Regions from separate parts of the Streptomyces sp. DT2A-34 genome, predicted to be linked through region 2. Evidence: riboswitches for the same ligand, from Rfam matches in the RefSeq annotation. Region 2 holds a riboswitch; each other region holds the start of a gene.
What was found. A riboswitch is a leader RNA that binds a small molecule or an ion and turns the genes downstream of it on or off. The one in region 2 is predicted to bind cyclic di-AMP.
Positions count from the first base shown of each region.

Region 1: another riboswitch for cyclic di-AMP. It lies ahead of QQM39_RS16455 (C40 family peptidase); the one in region 2 lies ahead of QQM39_RS40650 (C40 family peptidase).
Region 3: another riboswitch for cyclic di-AMP. It lies ahead of QQM39_RS04325 (LysM peptidoglycan-binding domain-containing M23 family metallopeptidase); the one in region 2 lies ahead of QQM39_RS40650 (C40 family peptidase).

Region 1 covers NZ_JASTWJ010000001.1:3,777,184-3,779,436, forward strand. The annotation lists gene pcrA (DNA helicase PcrA) at 1-502, opposite strand, end outside; cyclic di-AMP (ydaO/yuaA leader) riboswitch at 900-1,067, shown strand; gene QQM39_RS16455 (C40 family peptidase) at 1,076-2,242, shown strand.
Region 2 covers NZ_JASTWJ010000001.1:9,118,577-9,120,829, forward strand. The annotation lists gene QQM39_RS40645 (LysE family translocator) at 1-281, shown strand, start outside; gene QQM39_RS40650 (C40 family peptidase) at 366-839, opposite strand; cyclic di-AMP (ydaO/yuaA leader) riboswitch at 843-1,053, opposite strand; gene QQM39_RS40655 (hypothetical protein) at 1,394-1,702, opposite strand; gene QQM39_RS40660 (ATP-dependent Clp protease proteolytic subunit) at 1,710-2,253, opposite strand, start outside.
Region 3 covers NZ_JASTWJ010000001.1:1,009,037-1,011,289, reverse strand. The annotation lists gene QQM39_RS04330 (alpha-galactosidase) at 1-846, shown strand, start outside; cyclic di-AMP (ydaO/yuaA leader) riboswitch at 1,152-1,309, shown strand; gene QQM39_RS04325 (LysM peptidoglycan-binding domain-containing M23 family metallopeptidase) at 1,314-2,253, shown strand, end outside.

The DNA of each region.
Region 1 (2,253 bases), 5.3 Mb from region 2:
GCTTCTTGCTCTCCCTGCGCAGGATGCGCACGCACGCACTGTGGAAGGTCATCACCCACATCGCGTTCGCACGCGGGCCGACGAGCTGCTCGACGCGCTCCTTCATCTCGCCCGCGGCCTTGTTGGTGAAGGTGATCGCGAGGATCTGCCCCGGGTGCACGTTCCGCTCGGCGAGCAGGTGGGCGATGCGGTGGGTGAGCACCCGCGTCTTGCCGGACCCGGCGCCGGCCACGATGAGCAGCGGGCCGCCGGAGTGGACGACGGCCGCACGCTGGTTCTCGTTCAGCCCCTCCAGCAGCGCGGCCGCGTCGATGGCAGGGCGCGGGGCGCCGTCGCGGTAGTAGGCGTCCCGGTCCGGAGGCACGTCGAACTTCCCGCCGAACAGATCGTCCGGAACCGGCTCCGGAGTGTGATCGTCCTCGGGCGGCGGCGGGAGTTCTTCCTCGTGGCCGCGTGGGGCCTGGAGGTCTGCCAGGAAGCTGTCGTCAAAGAGGCTGCTCATCGCTCTCCGAGTCTAGGGCGCCCCACTGACAGCCCGCGGCCACCCCGAGAACATCGCCTGTTTCAAACCCAGATGATCTTCCAGATCCACCCGCCCCCCCGCGCCTCCTCACCCTGTCCACCCATCCCGTCACGGTCCGCAATCAACCGAAAACCCGCACCCCACCCGCCGCGGATCCCGACACCAGCAAAGCTCAACATCACCCAAAGTCCACACCCAACCCAAAGAATCGCAAACAACCCCAAACCCACCCCCACCCGCCACAGTCCGCAACGCCCTGACCCAAGGTCACGAAAATGTATCGGGCATATCGAACATCAACCTTCACAGGGGCCACACGAGTTGGCTACCGTGCCGGACAGGCCGTACGACCCCCACCGGCGAACGTCGCCGGGCCGCACGGCCTCCGCCGAGTCCGGTACGCCGCCGCGCTGCCGGAGCCGGGGACCCACCGAACTTGGGGTGAATCGGCCCGATCCCGCCCAGGGAGAGGCCGTAGGGCAACCCTTCCGGACCACCCGCCCGAACCCGACAGCTAACTCGGTAGGCGGAGTACGGAAGGAGTCGCCTCCCTTGGCGTCGCACCGCAAGTCGCGTCCCGCGGGTACGCGCGTAGCAGGCATACGGACCCCCGCCCTCGCCACGGCGGCCCTCACCTCCGTGGCCCTGCTGTCCCAGACGGCCAACGCGAGCCCCTCGGCGGACGACAAGCCGAGCCTCGAAGAGGTCGAGAAGAAGGTCGACGACCTCTACCGCCAGGCGGAGTCGGCCACCGAGAAGTACAACGCGGCCAAGGAGAAGACCGCGAAGCAGCGCAAGCGCGTCGACACCCTCCTCGACGACGTCGCCCAGCGCACCCAGAAGCTCAACGACGCGCGCGAGGAACTCGGTCGCAACGCCGCCGCCCAGTACCGCACCGGCGCCACCGCCCCCGACACGGCGACCTTCCTCCTCGCGGACACCCCGCAGGACTACTTCGACCAGACCCAGCTGATGGACCGTATGACCGGCCGTCAGAAGGGAGCGGTCGACGACTACTTCACGCAGCAGTCCGCGACGATGAAGAAGCGCCAGGAGGCCACCCAGAGCCTCGAGACGCTCACCGAGTCGCAGAACGACCTGCAGACCGCCAAGACCACCGTCCAAAGGAAGCTCGCTGACGCACGCGAACTCCTCTCGAAGCTGACGGCGGAGGAAAAGGCGCGCCTGGCCGCGATCGAGAAGCGCAAGCAGGAGGAAGCCGCACGTAAGGCCGCAGAGCTGGCCCGGCAGCAGGCAGAGGCGGAGCGCCAACGCCAGGAGGCCGCCCAGCAGCAGGAGAGCACCGAGCAGCCGTCCGACTCGAGCACCTCGGACTCATCCGCGACGGACTCCTCGTACGCCACCAAGGCCGAGAAGGCCCTCGCCTTCGCCCGCTCCCAGATAGGCAAGCCGTACGTCTGGGGCGCGACCGGCCCCGACTCCTACGACTGCTCCGGCCTCACCCAGGCCGCCTGGAAGGCCGCCGGCGTGGACATCCCCCGCGTCACCTACGACCAGGTCAACGCCGGCACCACGGTCTCCCTCTCCAACGCCCAGCCCGGCGACCTGATCTTCTTCTACGACGACGTCACCCACGTGGGCATCTACATCGGCAACGGCATGATGATCCACGCCCCGAAGCCCGGCGCCTACGTCCGCGAGGAGTCGGTCTACTACGACGGGGAGTCGTCGATCCACAGCGTGGTCCGCCCGGCCTGACGCCGCACGCG
Region 2 (2,253 bases):
TCGTCACCAACGCCCTCAATCCGAAGGCGTCGCTCACGTTCCTCAGCGTGCTGCCGCAGTTCGTGCCCGCGGGCGCCCCGGCGCTGCCCCGGACGCTGCTGCTCGCGCTGATCGTGGTCGCGATCGCGCTCGTCTGGTTCCAGGTCGTCGCCCTGCTGGTGGACCGGCTCGGCAGGTGGCTGCGCCGGCCGCGCGTCGCACGGGCGGTCACGACCGTCACCGGCGCCGCGCTGACGGCCTTCGGCGTGGCACTCCTCGCCGGGCCGCTGGTGGACGTCTGACGCCCTTTCCGGGGGCTGGCCCTCAGTCCGGTGTCCCGGGGCGGTGACAGCGCGTCAGGCTGCCGTCACCGCCCCCGGGGAGGGTCACTTGACCCGGCCGTACCAGACGCTCCTGGTCCAGATCTTCTGCAGCCGCACGACGTCCCCGCTCTTGGGGGAGTGCCAGATCTTCCCCTTCCCGGCGTAGATGCCGACGTGGTAGACGTTCGACCCCGAGTGGAAGAACACCAGGTCTCCGGCCTTGCGGTTGCCGGCGGAGATGTGGCGGGTCTTGTTGTACTGCTGGGCCGCCGTACGAGGCAGCTTCTTGCCGGCCTTCTTGTACGAGTACAGCGTGAGCCCGGAGCAGTCGAACCTGTGCGGACCTGTGGCGCCCCACTTGTACGGTGAGCCCTTTTTGGAGGCCGCGATCTGAAGTGCCTTGGTCGCCGGTGTGGCGGCTTCGGCCTCTGAGGCGAAGCCGGGCGCCACGATCGAGCCGCCCACTGCGGCGATGGTGAGAGCCGAGGCCGTACCGGCTCGGGCCATGAGCGACGGGACACGATTGAGCGCAGTCATGCGCAACCCTTCGTCAGCCGCCTGTGAAGGATGACCTGTCGGATTCGGGCTGGCGAAGTTGCCCGGCCGCGTTGCCGCGGCTTCACCCCAAGGGTTGCTCGGATCGAACGAACGTCCGCTCCGGCGACCCGTCTTGCTCGGGTCCTCCACTCCTGCCGATCCACTCCTGTCGACCGGTCATCCGGGCGGCGGCAGGACTCGGCGTCCGCCCGGACCGCCCCGCCGCTGCGGCGGGGGCTTGTCGTCAGACAGGGATCTTGACGCACGGATGAACGAAAAACCCAACGGAACCGGGGATTTGTGGCGTTACTCACCACTCGCCCGTTCGGGTGGACACCCCCGTGTTCGACCGGGTGTCCAGGTACTCGACGAGCCCCCGACCAGCGATGGAGCGTCCCATTCCGCCTTGGGGCCAAGCCTGTTGCGCAACCGGAGGGGCGCATAAATGGGCAGGTTGCTACGCCGAAAGTGGGTACACCTTTTGGTTCGTTTCGGCGTCCATCCGGACGCCTCGTCCGTGGGCCGAGGCGTCCGGAACCGTTCTGTACGACTCGTCAACTGTCGGAGCGTGGCGGCACCCTGACGCGAGCCGTGCGGCGTTCCCCGTCCAGCACGCGCAGCGCACGCGCCAGCGTGGGGGAGTGCAGCTCGGTCTCGCCCCGCTGGTGCATCAGCGCCAGCGCGTCCCGCAGCTCGGTCGCCTTGCCGACGAGCGCCTGGGCGGCGCGCAGTCCGCGGTACGTGTCGCCGTGCCGTGTCGGGTTGATCCGGCCGAGCAGGTCCACCACATCGAGATAACGGTCGATCAACTCCCCCTCCGCACGCGTCAGTGCGGGCAGCGGCGGCAACTCGGGTGGAAGCACCGGTCGATCACCGCCCTGTGGGCGGGGCGAGGGTGGCCTTGCGGCTGGGGATGATCCGGTCCACCAGCCCGTACTCCAGCGCCTCCTGGGCGCTGAGGATCTTGTCCCGCTCGATGTCCCGGTTCACCTGCTCGCGGCTGCGCCCGGTGTGCCGGGCGAGCAGCTCCTCCAGGCAGGTCCGAACGCGCGTCAGTTCGTCGGCCTGGATGGCCAGATCGCTCGCCTGTCCCTCGATCGGCTCGGGCAGCCCCGGCTGATGGATCACCATCCGGGCCCCCGGCAGCGCGAATCGCTTCCCCGCAGTGCCCGCGGCCAGCAGCACCGCGCCGGATGCCCCGGCCTGGCCCAGGCAGATCGTCTCCACGTCGCAGGTGACGAACTGCATCGTGTCGTAGATCGCCGTCATGGCGCTGAACGAGCCGCCGGGCGAGTTGATGTACAGCGAGATGTCCTGGCCGGGGTCCTTGTGCTCCAGGTACATGAACTGGGCCATCACGTCGTTCGCCGAGATGTCGTCGATCTGCGTGCCGAGAAAGACGATGCGCTCCTCC
Region 3 (2,253 bases), 8.1 Mb from region 2:
CGCAATCAGCTCGTATTGAACCTCGCGCGCGACGACGTCCAGGAGTACCTCTGGGAGCGGCTCGACGGGCTCCTCTCCAGCGCCCCGATCGACTATGTGAAGTGGGACTTCAACCGCTGCTTCACCGACGCCGGCTGGCCCGGTGGGCCGTATCCGCAGCGCCTGTGGGTCGACCACGTGCGTGCCCTGTACCACTTGCTGGACCGGCTGCGGGCCGCGCACCCGGGCGTCGCCTTCGAGTCCTGCTCGGGCGGGGGCGGGCGGATCGACCTCGGCGTGCTGAGCCGTACGGACCAGGTGTGGACCTCGGACAACACCGACCCCCTCGACCGGCTCGCCATCCAGCACGGCTTCAGCCAGATCCACCCGGCCCGGGTCATGGCCGCCTGGGTCACCGACAGCCCGAACGCCATGCTCAATCACCGTGCCAGCTCGCTGCGCTTCCGGTTCGTGAGCGCCATGGCGGGCGTGCTCGGCGTCGGCGGTGACCTCGCCACGTGGAGCGAGGAGGAGCTCGCCGAGGCCCGGGAACGGGTGACGCTCTACAAGGAGATCCGGCCCGTGGTGCAGCGCGGCGACCTCTATCGGCTGCGGCCTCCGCGGGGCGGGTTGAGCGCGGTGCAGTATGTGCTCGGGGGCGAGACGGTCGTCCTCGCCTGGCTCCAGGCCCAGAGTTACGGCGCGCCCGTCCCGGCGCTGCGATTGCGCGCCCTTGACCCGACAGAATCGTACGAATGCCTTGAAACGGGCGAAATTCACCGAGGTGCCGTACTGGTGCATCACGGACTGCGCGTCGGTTTGCATGGCGACCTTGATGCGGCAGTTATCCGACTGCGTCGCATCTAGGGGTTCTGTCCGAATTAGCGCCTTCATTCCAACTCGCTCTGGAGTGAAGGGAGCTGGAGCGGTGTCACGTGAGGAGTGTCATATTCGTGACCGTGCGTCGCCCGTCATGTTCACGTAATTCCCGTGCTTTTCCAGGGGTTTTACGTCCGGCGGCGCACCGGTAATCCACGGAGTGTGACTGGGAATTCCCACAAGGGATCAACAGGAACGCATTCGGACGGAACCCCTCACTTGTTCCCTTGCGTCTTCCTCGCTTACGTTCGCCACCAATCCGGACGGACGCCCAATCCTGCCGCCGCCCGGAGACCGCACACTCACCCGACCACGGCAGGAGCGGGGGACCCACAGGTACAACCGCCTGTTCCGGTCTCCGGAACGGCTAGGGGTAAAGCCGCGTTTCGGCGCGGCCGGGCATCTCCAGCCCGCACCCGACAGCTCACCTCGCAGGCGCCGGAGAGGAATTCGCCATGCCCGCGAAGGGTAAGCACCGCCGCCCGAAGTCCCAGCGCTTCACCCGCTCCATAGCCGTCGCCGGAACCGGTGGCGCCGCTCTCGCCCTCCCTCTCATCGGAGCCACCGGCGCCCACGCCGCTCCCTCGCAGTCCGTTTCGGAAAAGGCCGTTCAGTCACTTCCGGCCGCCGAGAAGAAGGCGGTCGAGAAGACGGCCGCCGAGAAGAAGGCGGTCGAGAAGACGGCCGCCAAGAAGAAGACGGCCGTGCGGACCTATTCGGTGAAGGTCGGCGATTACCTCTCGAAGATCGCCGACGAGCAGGACGTCAGCGGTGGCTGGAAGAAGCTCTACGCCGACAACCGCGAGGTCGTCGGCGAGGACCCGTCGCTGATCCACCCCGGCCTGAAGCTCACGATCGGCAAGAAGGCCACGGCGAGCGCCCCCAAGTCCTCGTCGTCCTCGCCCTCTTCCTCCTCGTCGTCCTCCAAGGACTCGTCCGCCGCGAAGTCCTCCGCGTCGAAGAAGACGACCACGGCCGCCCAGAGCGTCGAGAGCACCGGCACGACCACCGGCTTCTCCGCCCCCGTCGCGGGTGCCGCCGTCAGCACCGCCTACAAGGTGGCGGGCAGCATGTGGTCCAGCGGCTACCACACCGGCGTCGACTTCGTCACCCCGACCGGCACCGCACTGAAGGCCGTTGGCGCGGGCACCGTCGTCTCCGCGGGCTGGGGCGGCGCCTACGGCAACCAGGTCGTCATCCAGCTCGCCGACGGCTACTACGCCCAGTACGCCCACCTGTCGTCGCTCTCCGTCTCGGCCGGCCAGACCGTGACCGCGGGCCAGCAGATAGGCTTCTCCGGCGCGACCGGCAATGTGACCGGCCCGCACCTGCACTTCGAGATCCGCACCACGCCGGACTACGGCTCGGACGTGGACCCGGTCGCCTACCTCCGCT